DNA from 2 places in the Arthrobacter sp. SE2 genome. Region 2 is predicted to be linked to the other one. Evidence: predicted binding sites of a transcription regulator. Region 2 holds the regulator's gene; the other holds the start of a gene.
The links. The regulator HspR, encoded in region 2, represses chaperone genes until heat shock. The targets are predictions, from matches to a motif close to AAGTTGAGTCNNNNNGACTCAACTT.

Region 1 (7,722 bases), on a different contig from region 2:
GAGGTCGCCAACGCGGTTGAGCCCGGCCTTCTCGGATTCCCAACGGGCGTTCAATGCCGCGAGGGCTTCCTTCTTGTCGGCCTTGTCCGCGCGCAGCGCAGCGAGGCGTTCGATGGAGGCCGCGTCGGTCTCGCGGGCGAGGGCCAATTCCTCCATGGTCAGACGGTCCACGGCACGGCGAAGCTGGTCGATTTCCTCAGGAGCCGAGTCGATTTCCATGCGCAGCCGGGACGCGGCCTCGTCCACAAGGTCGATCGCCTTGTCCGGCAACTGACGGCCCGAGATGTAGCGGTTGGAGAGCGTGGCGGCGGCCACGAGGGCGGAGTCCGCGATCGCTACCTTGTGGTGGGCCTCGTAGCGTTCCTTGAGGCCGCGGAGAATCCCGATGGTGTCCTCCACGCTTGGCTCGCCCACGTAGACCTGCTGGAAGCGGCGTTCCAGGGCAGGGTCCTTCTCCACATTCTCGCGGTACTCGTCCAGGGTGGTGGCGCCGATGAGGCGCAGCTCGCCGCGGGCCAGCATGGGCTTGAGCATGTTGCCCGCGTCCATGGCGCTTTCACCGGTGGCACCGGCGCCCACCACCGTGTGGATTTCGTCGATGAACGTGACAATCTGCCCGTTGGAGTTCTTGATCTCCTCCAGCACGGCCTTGAGCCGTTCCTCGAATTCGCCGCGGTACTTCGCGCCGGCCACCATGGACGCGAGGTCCAGCGCGATCAGGGTCTTGCCCCGTAGGCTTTCCGGGACGTCGCCGGCCACCATGCGCTGGGCGAGCCCTTCGACGACGGCGGTCTTGCCGACGCCGGGTTCACCGATCAGCACCGGATTGTTCTTGGTGCGCCTGCTCAGGACCTGGACGACCCGCCGGATTTCGCTGTCCCGCCCGATCACGGGATCCAACTTGCCGGACCGCGCGACGGCGGTGAGGTCCATGCCGTACTTCTCGAGGGCCTGGAAGGTGTTTTCGGGGTCTTGCGAGGTGACTTTCCGGTCGCCACGGACACCCGGCAGGGCGGCGAGGAGCGCTTCGTGGGAGGCGCCGGCGTCGCGCAGTAGCTTCCCAACGGCATCGCTTCCGGCCGAGAGCCCCAAGAGGAGGTGCTCAGTGGACACGAAGGAGTCTCCGAGTTTCTCGGCCTCGTTCTGGGCGGCCTGGATGGCCTGCATGGAGGGACGGGAAAGTTGCGCTTGCTGCACCGAACTGCCCGACGACGACGGTAGGGCCTTGATAGCCGAGCTCGCCTGCACGCTCACGGCATCCGGGTCCGCTCCTGTGGCGCGCAAAAGCGCCACGGCGACACCCTCGCGCTGGTCCATGAGCGCCTTGAGCAAGTGGGCCGGTTCCAGCTGCGGATTTCCGGCGGTGGAGGCGTTCATGGCCGCCGCGGAAAGAGCCTCCTGGCTCTTGGTGGTGAATTTGACGTCCATGGAAGAGCTCCTCTCGGGAGTAGACTGTTTCTCAAAGTTGAGTCTACTATGCTCAACTTTGGCAGATCATCCCTCCTGCTCCATGTTTGCCGACGGCGAAACTGCTGTCTATAGCCCTGCCCGCTTATGTGCACCCGCCGTCGGGATCGTGGGTCCGGGCCGTGGGCTGCGTGCCGGAACGCAGCGGGCGGCCCGCACCCACGATCCCGGTAAAGCGCCGTACGATATGCACATGGCACCCTTCACAGTCACTCGCAATGCGCTGATCCCCGCCGCGCCCGCCGACATCTTCCCCTTCGTCAACAACTTCCACGAGTGGACCAAATGGTCTCCGTGGGAAGCCGTTGACCCCAAGCTGAGCCGCAGCTACTCGGGCAACGAATCCGGCGTCGGAGCCAAGTATGCCTGGAACGGCAACAACAAGGCCGGCACCGGAACCATGGAAATCGTCGGCTCGGAAGAGCCTGGCAAGATCGACATCCGCCTCGAATTCACCAAGCCGATGAAGGCCGTCAACCCCACGGGGTTCACGTTCGTGCCCGAAGGGGACGGCACCCGCGTCACCTGGACAATGACCGGCGAGAACAAGGGCCTCGGCAAAATCTTCGCTTTGTTCATGAACATGGAGAAGATGGTGGGCGGCGACTTCGAGAAAGGCCTGACCGCACTCTCAGCGGTAGCCACGCGGAAAAACCCGTAGTTTCTCGGCGCAGGCCATGGCCGTCTACGTTGATCCGCCGTTGTGGCCCGCGCACGGGACCGTGTTTTCCCACCTCGTCTCGGACACATCGCTCGAGGAGCTGCATGCCTTCGCCGAGGCTGCGGGGATTCCCGAGCGCGCCTTCGACGGCGATCACTACGACGTCCCGGAACGCCGCTACCAGGACCTCCTTTCCGCAGGTGCCATCCCCGTGGAGGCCCGGATTTTGGTGCGCAAACTGATCGCGAGTGGCTTGCGGATCCCCGCCCGCCAACGGAGCAAGGCCCTCACCGTGCCCTTGCTGGAGCGCTGGAATTCGACACTTCCGGGACACGAGGAGCTGGGTTTCGAATTGCTCGAACGCTGGGGCGAGGACCATCGGAAGTACCACAGCCGCACGCATTTGCTGGCGGTCCTGGAAGCCTTGGATCTCCTCACCGAACCCGGGCCGCCCGCGCGCTCAGTAACTTTGGCCGCTTGGTTCCACGATGCCGTCTACGAGGGAATCGCCGGCCAGGACGAAGAGCAGTCGGCCAGGCTGGCCGAGGACCGACTAGCCATTGCGGGACTTCCCGGGCAGGTGATCGACGACGTTGCCCGGCTTGTCAGGCTGACCTCCACCCACAGCCCCGAACCGGGAGACCATCTCGGCGCCCTCCTATGCGACGCCGATCTGTCCGTCCTCGGCGCAGAACCCAAGGCTTACGCCCGCTACCTGGCTGCTGTCCGCGAGGACTACGCGCACGTCGGCGATGCAGACTTCGCGGCAGGCCGCGCCGCCGTCGTCCGCCAACTGCTCGCCTTGGATCCGCTCTTCCACAGCGAACGCGCGAAAAGCCTGTGGCTCGATGCCGCACACCGCAACCTGGAGGCCGAACTGTCATGACCATGGCGGGGACGGTGCACCGGCAGCTTCCGTTCACGGTGAGGTTTGAATGGGGGCTCGACGGCGCCCATGCGGTCGCGTCCGGAGCGGACCTCGCCGTGGTGGTTGACGTCCTCTCCTTCACCACATGCGTCAGTGTCGCCGTCGATCGGGGCGCCATGGTGTTCCCCTATCCGTGGAAGGACGCCGGGGCTGAGGATTTCGCCGCCCACCACGATGCCCAACTGGCGGGTCCGCGAGGTGGAGGCGGCCTGAGCCTCTCGCCGTCGAGCCTGCGGGACGCCCGGACGTTGAGCCGCGTCGTGCTGCCTTCACCCAACGGCTCGTCGATCGCGTACGAGCTCGCCCGGGAAATCCCCCTTATCGCAGCCGTGTCACTGCGAAACGCAGCGGCCACCGCGGATTGGGTGGCATCCGAACTCCCTCTGGATGCGGTGGTGGCGGTGATCGCGGCCGGCGAGCTTTGGCCCGGCGGTTCGCTCCGGCCCGCCGTGGAGGATCAGATCGGGGCCGGCGCCTTCATTGCCGGGCTCGCTGCCGCAGGGCGAGGCGGCTTCACACCGGAAGACGGCAGGGAAGGTTTCGCGCCGGAGGCTGATGCCGCGATGGCCGTGTTCAACGCCGCCGAACCCCGGCTCCATGACGTTCTGCGGGGCTGCTCCAGCGGCCGTGAGTTGATCGGCGCAGGGTACGCGGACGACGTCGAGATCGCCGCCGAACTTGACGCCGGGACCGCTGTGGCCCTGTTGAGGGACGGCGCGTTCCAGCGGCCCTGAGTGCGCTTCGGTGCGGTTTCCATAGGGGCTTGCGCTTCCACTACTTAGCGGTACTATGTACCAGTAGCTAGTAACACTGAGTAGTGAAAGGAGGTGTCCGATGGGCAGGCAAATGACGGAGATGCTCAAAGGGACCCTGGAGGGCATCGTTCTCGCCCTCCTGACCGGGAATCCCGCGTACGGGTACGAAATCACGACGCTGCTCCGGGGGCAGGGCTTCACCGAGATCGCCGAGGGCACCGTGTATGCGCTGCTCGTCAGGATCGAGCAAAAGGGCCTTGTCGACGTCGAGAAGCGGCCGTCCGAGAAGGGCCCGCCGCGCAAGGTCTATTCGCTCAACGAGCAGGGCGAGAAGGAACTGGACGAATTCTGGAATACGTGGAGTTTCCTGTCCGAGCGACTGGAACAGCTCCGAAAGGGAGGAAAGTGAACATGGCCACAGGGTGGATCGAGCAGCTCACGGGATCGCTCGAACAGAAGAAGCAATACCGCCAAAACAAGGCACGCGTGGAGCAGCTTCCCGCGGACTATCGCACGGCGGCGACCGCGCTGGAACGGTACCTGATGTACTTCGGGGCCATCACCAAGGGCGACGTGCTGCTGCAGATGCTTGGCGATCTCACCGATCTGTTCGAGCAGAGCGCCGCGGATGGAACGCCGATCCGCTCGATCGTCGGTGACGATCCGGTGGAATTCGCCGAAACGTTCATGCGCAACTACACGGTAGGTCAGTGGATCAACAAGGAGCGCGAACGCCTGGTCAAGGCAATCGACGCCGCTGCCGGAGACGATGGGAAGGAGAGGTAATCATGACCAGTGCATCCACCACCCGCGAACCCGCGATCCGCGTGCAGGGCATGGAAAAGTCCTACAAGGAATTGCACGTACTGCGCGGTGTGGACTTCGATGTGGCGCCGGGCACCATCTTCGCCCTTCTCGGCTCCAACGGCGCAGGAAAGACCACGATGGTGAAAATCCTGTCCACACTGCTGAGTCCGGACGCCGGCACGGCCATCGTCAATGGATTCGACGTCGTGAGCCAAGCACTGCGGGTTCGGGAATCCATCAGCCTCACCGGACAATTCGCAGCAGTCGATGAAATCCTCTCCGGTCGGGAAAACCTGGTGCTTGTTGCCAAGTTGCGGCACCTGAAGGACCCCGGCCAAGCGGCGGATGATCTTCTGGCGCGCTTCAACCTCTCCGAGGCAGCATCCCGAAAAGTGTCCGCGTATTCAGGAGGCATGCGCCGTCGCCTTGACATCGCCATGAGCCTGATCGGGCAGCCCGAGGTGATCTTCCTCGATGAGCCGACCACCGGGCTCGACCCCGAAGCACGCATCGAGGTGTGGCAGGTAATCCAGGAGCTCGCGAATCAGGGCACCACCGTTCTGCTCACCACACAGTATCTCGACGAGGCCGAACAACTCGCGGACCGGATCGCCATCCTTCATCAAGGGCGCATCATCGCGAACGGGACTCTCGCCGAGCTCAAGCAACTACTCCCACCGGCGAAGGTCGAATACGTCGAAAAGCAGCCCACCCTGGAGGATATCTTCCTCGCACTTGTGGGGAACGAGGGCAAGGTCGCGTCAAGTAAGGACCAGTCATGAGCACACACTTCTTCGGAGACACGGCCGTCCTGCTGGGCCGCTCCATGCGTCACATCTTCCGCAGCGCGGACACCATCATCACCACCGCGATCACGCCGATCGCCCTCATGCTGCTGTTCGTCTACGTGTTCGGCGGCGCCATCAAGACAGACACCGGGAACTACGTCAACTACCTGCTGCCGGGGATCATGCTGATCGCGATTGCATCGGGAATCGCGTACACCGCCGTTCGCTTGTTCACCGACATGAAGAGCGGCATTTTCGAGCGGTTCCACTCCATGCCGGTCGCACGATCGTCCGTGCTGTGGGCGCATGTGCTGACTTCCCTGGTTGCCAACGGGCTTTCCCTCGTGATCATCGTGCTGGTGGCCCTCCTGATGGGATTCCGAACATCGGCAAGCCTGCTGGCATGGTTCGCGATCGTTGGAATCCTGGCGCTGTTCACCCTCGCACTCACGTGGCTCGCAATCATCGCGGGCCTGACAGCGAAGTCTGTAGACGGCGCTGGCGGGTTCTCCTACCCGCTCATCTTCCTGCCGTTCATCAGTTCGGCTTTCGTCCCCACCGCCACCATGCCGGGTCCCGTGCGCGCCTTCGCAGAGAACCAGCCGGTCACGTCGATCGTCAACACGATCCAGGATCTGTTTGAACAACGGCCGATCGGAAGCGACATTTGGGTCGCCCTCGCATGGTGCATCGGCATCCTCGTTCTTGCGTACTTCTTCGCCGCGGCCGCCTATCGGCGCAGGATCAGCTAAGGGCCAAAGGCGCCATCTCGTATCATAGACGTGTGACCTCCTACCTCCAGCGCAATGGTGCCGCACTGCCCCAAGCCCGTCCCGTCGTCGAGCACGTCCTGGCGGTGCGCGGCACGGGAGGCTACCGGCAGTACCGCATCCCCGCGCTGGCCGTTTCCACGGCGGGAACAGTGCTCGCCGCCTATGACGGCCGGCCGAACCTGGACGACCTGCCCAATCCGATAGATCTCCTGCTCCGGCGCAGCACGGACAATGGCCGCAGCTGGGAGGAACAGAGGGTGGTTCGCAGCGGCTCGGGACTCAATGGCTACGGCGATCCGAGCCTTCTGGTGGACGCCGTGACCGGGCGGATTTTCATGTTCCACGCCTCAGGGACGCATGCCGGTTTCTTCGAGGCGGTAGCCGGGCTGGAACCGGATGACGACGTGCAGCACTGCGACGTCAGCTTTTCCGACGACGACGGCGTCACCTGGCGGCATCGGCGGCTCACCGATCAGCTCAAGCCGGGCAGTGTTGTGGGCGCTCGCGACTGCGGCATCACGGGGATCTTCGCCGCTGCCGGGCAGGGAATCCAGATGCACGCCGGTCCGTTCGCCGGACGCCTAGTGCAGCAATTCGTCGTGCTCGTGGACGGCGAGATCATGGCGGCTTCCGCGTACAGCGACGACCATGGCGAGAAGTGGACGCTTGGTTCGCTCATCGGAAAGGGACCAGACGGGGTCGGGCCCAACGAGAACAAGGTTGCGTGCCTCGACGACGGCCGCCTCCTCCTGCACTCGCGCGCCACTCCCCGGCGCCAGGCAGCAATCTCCAATGACGGCGGCGAGACGTGGAGCCAGCTGGAACCAGTGGAAGACCTCCCCGACCCGAGCGACAACGGCTCCCTCGTCCGCTTCGACGGCCTGCCGAGTGTGGCATCCCTGGGCACCCCGGCCACCAATAGCTGGCTGCTCACGAGCAACAACCAGGACACCTCCCTTCGGCGCAACACGGTCCTCAGCCTGTCCACGGACAACGGTGCCAGCTGGCCCGCCAAGTTGGTCCTGTGCGAGGGCAGCTCGGCCTACTCGACGGCGGCGCGGCTCCCCGATGGCAACATCGGCGTGTTGTACGAACGGCAGGGATACCGCGAGATCGTCTTCGTTTCCGTCCCGGCGGAGCAGTTGACGGAGCAGCTTTTGGGTTCGACCGGATCGGGTGCGCCTGAAACCCAGCCCGACGGCCTCGAGTTTCACATGGAACTGCGCTCCATCACTCCCGGCCGACCCGCCGCCTGGCAGAACGCCGGCGAATTCCATGTCATCTCCCCGGACAACGACGGTGAATGGGACGTGCAGACCTGGAAGGAAGTGGGCCAAGGCTACTCCGCTGAGCAGGCGCAGGTCCTCGGCACCCGGGAGGCTCAGGACCTCAACTACGGGCCCGTCATTCCTGGCTACAAAGCCGGGGACATCCTCGCCTTTACCGGACGCGCCCGCAACCCGGGCACCCGGCCGGCCACCGGCGTCGTACTCCTGGGACCGCACGCCAATCCGGAGGACTTCCCGCCCGCGGATCTGGCACC
Region 2 (7,722 bases):
TCAGCGCGCCTGCGTTCGGACAGACGGCCCAGCCGGGGGGAATCGTGCAGCGACCGGCCTGGGAGCAGGCACTCAGCAAGCTCATCGCCACTCCGGGGACCGCCCCGCAAGGCCAGGGCCTCCCCTTGGCACTGGCGTTCGAAGTGGAAGAACCTGCCCCGCACTTCTCCTACACAGGCCGGCGCGATCCGCTCCGCAGCGTGCGCCAGCTCAAGGCCCGCCCGGTGATGATGGGCGCCAAGGGCAAGTGGATCCGGGGCGATGTTTCCTGGACCAACCTGAACTACCTCGGCTACAAGCGCGAGTTCAACGAAGCCCATATCGACTGGATGCAGAACTTCCTGGCCGCGCATTCCACTGCGGACTACCGGCAGCTCACTTCGAGCATGTGGATGCTCCTCAACGAATTCGCCGGCAAGAACTTGTGGAGCCTCCTGGTCGAAGCCGACAAGATAGGGGTTTCGCTCATCCACTCCGGCGGGACCGAGCCGGTCCGTATTGCTGCGGAGCCCGCCGTCGTCGGGCTTGACCTTAGCCGGCCCGACGACGGACTGCAGCTCGCGCCGTCGGTGACCTTGGGCGCGGACGCCCTTGATCCGGCGACCTTGGGCTTGATCGGCCGCCCGGCACATGGCTTGTTCTTCACGGGTCCCGGCGAGGGCCACTTGCCCGGGGTATCGGCACCCGAGAACCTCATCACGCTGGCTCCGTTGGAGGGCGGTGAGTCGCAGGAACTCCTCGATTTCGTCATGGGCGCATCCCGGCTCCAGATCCCGGAGAATGACGAAGAGCGGTTCCTCACGGCGTTCTATCCGAAGCTCAAGCAGTCCACCCGGGTCACGGCAGCGGACCATTCAGTGGAGTTGCCGGTCCTCGCCGTGCCCACGCTGTCCCTTCTGGCGAACTACGGTGCTGACCACCGGGTGCGGCTGCACTGGGAGTGGCACTACAAGGCCGGCAAGCTCGTGACTGCCCAGCCCCTCTGGCGGCACCCGGACGACCACGGCTACCGCGACGACGCCGAGGAGGCCCGGATCCTTGAGTCCCTGGGCCGGCTTTGGGACGTAGTCGCCGCGCTGGGTGAATCCTCGAGCGGCGGATGGGGGGCTCCACGGCTGGCCGCCTCGGTAGCGCTGGACGGCCTGGACACCCTCGCCTTCACCGAGGAGGTGCTGCCCCGGCTGCGCGAGCTGCCCGACGTCGTCGTGGACACCTCGGGCGAGATCGCCGACTACCGCGAGGCAACCGAGGCTCCCGTCGTCTCAATCTCGACCAAGGCCACCGACAGCCGCGACTGGTTCGATCTCGGCATCGTCATCACGCTCGAGGGCGAACCTGTGTCCTTCGCCGCGGTGTTTTCCGCGCTCGCGGCGGGCCAGAGCCGGATGCTGCTGCCGAGCGGCGCCTACTTCTCACTGGACTTGCCCGAGCTGCACCAGCTCCGCGCGCTGATCGACGAGGCCAGATCTCTGCAGGACAGCCCGGACCGGCACGGCACCCTGCAGCTCAGCCGCTTCCAGGCAGGGCTCTGGGATGAGCTCGCGCAATTGGGGATCGTCGACGAGCAGGCGGCGGCATGGCGCGAGGCCGTGGGCGGCTTGCTCGACGACGGCGTGACCGGGCTCCCGCTGCCGGGCTCGCTCGATGCCGAGCTCCGTCCCTATCAGCTGGAGGGCTTCAACTGGCTGAGTTTCCTGTACCGTCACAGCCTGGGCGGGGTCCTGGCCGACGACATGGGCCTCGGCAAGACAGTGCAGGCAATTGCTTTGATGTGTGCGGCGAAGGAGCAGGCTGAATCCGACGCCGGCACCGCGGGCGGCTCGGGCGGCGGCGCCCCCTTCTTGGTAGTGGCGCCCACCAGCGTCGTGGGAAACTGGGCCGCGGAAGTGCAGCGCTTCGCGCCGGGCCTGAGCATCAAGACCGTCGGAGAGACCTTCGCCAAGAGCGGCGCCGATCCGCAGGAAGCCATGGCCGGAACCGACGTCGTCATCACTTCGTACGCGCTGTTCCGGATCGACTACGAGGCCTACGCGGCCAAGGAATGGGCCGGGCTGATGCTCGACGAAGCCCAGTTCGTCAAGAACCACCAGTCCAAGGCGTACCAGTGCGCCCGGAAACTCCCGGCATCCTTCAAGCTGGCAATCACCGGCACGCCACTGGAAAACAACCTCATGGAGTTCTGGGCGCTGACTTCGATCGTCGCTCCCGGGCTGTTCTCCAGCCCCCGCCGTTTCGCGGAGTACTACCAAAAGCCGGTCGAAAAGAACGGAGACAAGGCCCAGCTCGCCAAGCTCCGCCGTCGGGTACGTCCCCTCATGATGCGCCGCACCAAAGAGCAAGTCATCAAGGACCTGCCGCCCAAGCAGGAGCAGGTGCTGGAAGTGGTACTGAACCCGCGGCACCAGAAGGTGTACCAGACGCACCTGCAGCGTGAGCGGCAGAAAATCCTGGGGCTCATCGACGACGTCAATAAGAACCGCTTCACCATTTTCCAGTCGCTCACCCTCCTGCGGCAGCTCAGCCTGGATGTCTCCCTCGTGGACGAGTCCTTGTCCGCCGTGCGCTCGTCCAAGCTGGATGTGCTGTTCGAACAGCTGGAAGACATTGTTGCCGAGGGGCACAGGGCGCTCATTTTCAGCCAGTTCACGGGGTTCTTGGGCAAGGTCCGCGAGCGGCTCGACGCGGAGGACATCGAGTATTGCTACCTCGACGGCAGCACCCGGAACCGGGCCGACGTCGTGAGCGAATTCAAGAACGGCGCGGCGCCTGTGTTCCTTATTTCCTTGAAGGCCGGCGGCTTCGGCCTGAACCTGACCGAGGCCGACTACGTGTTCCTGCTGGACCCATGGTGGAACCCCGCGTCCGAAGCGCAGGCCGTGGACCGGACCCACAGGATCGGGCAGGCGAGGAACGTGATGGTCTACCGATTGGTCGCCAAGGACACCATCGAGGAAAAGGTCATGGCGCTCAAGACCAGGAAGTCGCAGCTGTTCGCGGACGTGATGGAAGGCGATGCGCTGACCGGTGGCGCCTTGACGGCGGAGGATCTGGCGGGCTTGTTCGCGGAGTAAGGCTTCTCGGTCTGAGAAACGACCACCAAGGTCGCCATTACTCACCTTTTTGCCATAAAATGTGAGTAGCGAGCGACTAACTCACCGTTTTCAGGAGACTACATGGCTGCTTGGCCCGCGCACGGAAGCAAGATTGTGCCATGGAAGTCATCCGGACGACCGCCCCGCGAGGATCGGGAGTTCACAGAGGTAGAGGTGTCGCTACCGCCGTTCATAGCGGATCTCTGGTTCGAGCCCGGACGTGAAACCATCGTGGCGCTCGAAGAGGCTGCAGTTGCCATCGCATCTTTGGACGTAACCGCCGGCACCCGCATGACGGCAGTCAGTGGATTTCTACTTCGCAGCGAGGCGGTTTCTTCATCCAAGATCGAGCACGTGGACGCCAAGCGAAATGACTACGCCCGCGCCCTGATCGGGCTGAAGGCAACGGATCAGGCCAATTCGATGGTGGCTGCCGCCGAAGCCGTCCAGAGCATGATCAACGATGCGGGCACCACAGGCGAGGTCAGGCTGGAGGCCCTGCTTGCCGCGCATAAGATGCTCATGAAGGATGACCCCACGGACGGCAGGCACGCCGGTTCATTCCGGGACGTCCAGAACTGGATTGGTGGAAGCGACTATTCACCCCGAGGGGCCATCCATGTGCCGCCGCCTGCAGAACTCGTCCCCGGATTCATGGACGATCTCATGGCGTTCTCCGCCCGGCGGGACGTCCCGATCATGGCCCAAGCGGCTATTGCGCACGCCCATTTCGAATCCATCCACCCCTTCACCGACGGCAACGGCCGTATTGGCCGGGCGTTGATCGGAGCGATCTCCCGCCGGCGAGGGCTGACTAAGAACACGGTAATTCCGATCGCTTCGGCCATGGTTGCGGACGTGGAGACCTACTTTTCCTTGCTAAACAACTACCGCAATGGCGACGTAGATCCGTTCGTGCTGTATCTCGCCAAATCCTCACTCCGCGCGGCGGAAGCGGCCCGCGAGTCAGTGGCATCCCTCGACGCCCTCCCGGCCGCATGGACGGAGGCGGCCCGGCCCCGAAAAGGCTCCGCAGACGAGAAGATCATTCCTTGGCTCTTGGAGCGGCCGGTGTTCGAAGCGCACAGCGCCGCATACATCGCGGGCATCGAAGAACGATCCATCTACAGGGTCCTGGACAGGCTGACGAACGCCGGCATTCTGACGCAGATCACCCAGTCGCAACGGAATCGCGCATGGGCAGCAACCGAAGTCTTGGACGAAGTGGACCGGCTTAATGGACGTCTGGCTGGATGCCGCCCCTGAAGCAACTGCTTCGAGGTGGCTTAGGCTGGACCGCATGGCTATCATCCATCGAGCAACCCTGAGTCCCAGCAAACTTGAACTCATCGAGAAGTATCTGCCCGTCCAGCCGTGGTTCACCAAGGACGGGTCCGCGCTGACCGAGCTGCTCGGCGCGTACCGCTTCGATGATCCGGACGGCGAAGTCGGCCTAGAGACCCATCTGGTCTCCCACGGCGGCAAGATCTATCAGGTTCCCCTGAGCTACCGGGGTTCTGAATTGGCTGGTGCCGAAGACTCGCTTCTTGGCACCATGGAACACTCCGTGCTGGGCAGGAGGTGGGTGTACGACGCGTGCGCCGATCCCGTCTATGTCGCTGCCTTGGCCACCGCCATCCTCACGGGACAGCGGGAAGCCGAACAGTTCGTGGAAGTGGACGGTGCCCTGGAGCCGCGCACCAGCTCCGTCGAGGTCAAAGGTAGCGGAACGCCTGGAAGCGAAGTCCCTTTGGTGACCCCGGCCGCCCAGACCACTAAAGACGCCGTCACCAGCATCGACGCCGGCGAGCTCACACTGTTGGTCAATCGCGTCCTGGATCTGGGGACGCCTGGCTCGGATGATTCTGCTGTCCTTAATGGTACGTGGGCCGGGCAGGAAGCGCCGGTACTGCTGGCGTCGCTCTCGCAGGCCTAGAGGACTACTCCTCCGGTCGCGGCCGCCAGACCACAACTGCCTGGGACCGCGCCCGGGGGCGCTGCCCGCGGGCGAGGCTGACGACGTCGCCCGCTGCTCCTGCCGCAAAAACGCGGGCCTCCATCGGGCTCCGCCGGCGTTGCAATTCCTCGGTCAACTCGACCACACGGAACTGCAGCGCGGCCACCTGGTTTTCGAGCTCAAGGATGCGCTTGATTCCCTCGAGAGATACACCCTCATGGGAGAGTCGCTGGACCTCGCGCAAGCGGTCGATGTCGCGTTGGGAGTAACGCCGGGACTTGCCCGGGGCACGGCTCGGCGACACGATGCCGAGGCGGTCGTACTGGCGCAGGGTCTGCGGGTGCATTTCAGCCAGTTCGGCCGCGACGGAGATGACGAAGATCGGCTGGTTGATGTCGATGCCCATGCCTACGTCCCTCCCGTGTCTTCTTCCGCTACAAGCGGGCCTTGGCTGCCAGGTCGTGACGAGGATCGGCGTCAGCGGTGGCTGCGGCGAATGCCTTGACGGCCTCCTCGGCCTGTTTGTTGAGGTTCTGCGGGACGGAGACGTCGATCGTCACCAGCAGATCGCCGGTGCCCTTCGATGTCTTGACACCACGGCCCTTAACCCGGAGCGTGCGCCCGGAAGGCGTGCCGGCCGGGACGCGGACGGTGACGGTGTCGCGGTCGAGCGTTGGCACGTGGATGTTGGAACCCAAGGCTGCCTCCGCGAAAGTGACCGGCACGTGGATGCGGATGTTGTCGCCGTCGCGGTTGAAGAAATCGTGGGGCTTGACGTTCACCGTGATGATGAGGTCCCCGTTGCCGGCGGCACCCGGGTTGCCCTTGCCGCGCTGGCGGACCTTCTGGCCGTCCCTGATACCCGCGGGAATCTTCACGTCGATGACGTTGCCGTTGCTTTCGCGCAGGCTCACCGTGGTGCCGTGAATGGAGCCGGCAAAGGAAATTGAGGTCGACGCCGTGCGGTCGCTGCCCTTTTGGGGGGCGCGCTGGAAACCGGTTTGTCCACCGCCGAAGCCGCCGCCGAAGAGGTCGGCGAACTCGGGAGGGATACCACCGGCCCCTGCAGGCTGGCGTGCGCCGCCGCCGAAAAGGCCGCCGAACAGGTCCTCGAAGCCGCCATTGGCCGGCCCGCCGCGAGCTGCGCCCGGAGCGAAGCGTGCCCCGCCCATGGCGCGAATGGCATCGTACTGCTGACGCTCCTCGGCATCCGAGAGCACCGAATAGGCCTCCGAGATGTCCTTGAACTTCTTCTCCGCAGTAGCATCCCCGGAATTGGTATCCGGATGGTACTTCCGCGCAAGCTTGCGGTACGCCTTCTTGATGTCAGCGTCAGAGGCGTCCTTGGCGACACCAAGGATGGCGTAAAAATCCTTCTCAACCCAGTCCTGGCTGGCCAAGGGCGTTTCCTTTCTCGTTCTGGTTAAGTTTGCGCTCCGCTGGATAGGGGGCCGTGCCCGTCCCCTGCGGCTCCCAACGTTCGCAAGCTCACGTCGGGACCCTCGCCGCCGGGGGCCCATCGCGGTGCCCGCCACGCCGCGGCCCCCTATCCAGCTGCGCTGCGCTCATCCCACCTTAGGTGAGACAAGCCTTAGGCGAGCCAACCGCTTGAGCCGTAGCGGATGAGGGGGCCTGGGAGTGGCATCGGGCCTGCCGAAGCCGGGTGGCCAAGGATCGCAGATCCTAGGCCACCCGGCGAAGGGGCGGGGCCCCCTCATCCGCGAAGGCGCGGCGAGCACACTAAGGCGGGACCTAGGCCGGCACAGCCACAATCACCTGGGCCGCGCGCAGCACGCGGTCGCCGGACCGGTAGCCGGAGCGCAGCACTTGGCTGACGGTGTCTACTTCGATGTCCTCGCCCGGCTGCTGGATGAGGGCTTCGTGGATCGTGGGGTCGAAGTCGACTCCGGTTTCCGCGATGCGCTCCAAGCCGTACGTCTTCAGCGCGTTCTCCAGCTTGGCGGCGATCGCGGCGAACGGGCCGTCCACGAGGTCACCGTGCTGGCGGGCGGCGTCGACGTCGTCCAGCACCGGCAGCAGGGAGTTCAGGACGCCGATGACGGCCATTTCCCCTGCGACGGCACGGTCGCGTTCGACGCGCTTGCGGTAGTTGACGTACTCAGCCTGCAGGCGCAGGAGGTCGTTGCGGAGTTCCGCGGCCTCTGCTTCTGCAGCGGCACCGGGGGCTACCGACTCTTCAGCCGGAACCTCCATGCCGTTGAGGATTTCCTCAGCCTGGGACAGGGCGTCGCCCTCGGCGGCAGCGGCGTTGGAATCAGCTGCCGATCCTTGGGGGTGGCGGGCGGCCCCGGTCTCCGGGTCAACCTTGCGGTTGTCCCGGATAACCGGCTTCTGCTGACCGGCGCCTTCACGCTCGTCGTGCTTGCCCTCGTTGTTGGAAGGTGAGTGCTCTGCGTCGTTGCCGTGGTGAGGCATGCTTACTTCTTCTTTTCGTCTTCGTCGATGATCTCGGCGTCGACGATGTCCTCATCGCCGGAGGCAGAACCAGCCTTGGCACCGGCGGGAGCGCCTTCAGCACCAGCGGCGCTGCTTGCGCCGTCCGGGGAACCCGCGTGCGAGTAGATCGCTTCGCCGAGCTTGGACTGCGAGTGCTGCAGCTTCTCGAAAGCGGTCTTCACTGCTGCGTCATCGGTGCCTTCGAGGGCCTTCTTG

Region 1: the regulator HspR is predicted to act here: its motif matches at 1,463-1,487, upstream of clpB (ATP-dependent chaperone ClpB).

Annotation. Positions count from the first base shown of each region.
Region 1 is NZ_JBZAYA010000019.1:21,426-29,147, reverse strand. It holds gene clpB (ATP-dependent chaperone ClpB) at 1-1,428, opposite strand, end outside; gene AC4CS3_RS20020 (SRPBCC family protein) at 1,661-2,128, shown strand; gene AC4CS3_RS20015 (DUF4031 domain-containing protein) at 2,145-3,014, shown strand; gene AC4CS3_RS20010 (2-phosphosulfolactate phosphatase) at 3,011-3,790, shown strand; gene AC4CS3_RS20005 (PadR family transcriptional regulator) at 3,891-4,220, shown strand; gene AC4CS3_RS20000 (DUF1048 domain-containing protein) at 4,223-4,597, shown strand; gene AC4CS3_RS19995 (ABC transporter ATP-binding protein) at 4,600-5,400, shown strand; gene AC4CS3_RS19990 (ABC transporter permease) at 5,397-6,158, shown strand; gene AC4CS3_RS19985 (sialidase family protein) at 6,191-7,722, shown strand, end outside.
Region 2 is NZ_JBZAYA010000015.1:9,460-17,181, forward strand. It holds gene AC4CS3_RS18180 (DEAD/DEAH box helicase) at 1-3,071, shown strand, start outside; gene AC4CS3_RS18185 (Fic family protein) at 3,174-4,358, shown strand; gene AC4CS3_RS18190 (CG0192-related protein) at 4,393-5,028, shown strand; gene AC4CS3_RS18195 (heat shock protein transcriptional repressor HspR) at 5,033-5,455, opposite strand; gene AC4CS3_RS18200 (DnaJ C-terminal domain-containing protein) at 5,484-6,449, opposite strand; gene AC4CS3_RS18205 (nucleotide exchange factor GrpE) at 6,802-7,485, opposite strand; gene dnaK (molecular chaperone DnaK) at 7,488-7,722, opposite strand, start outside.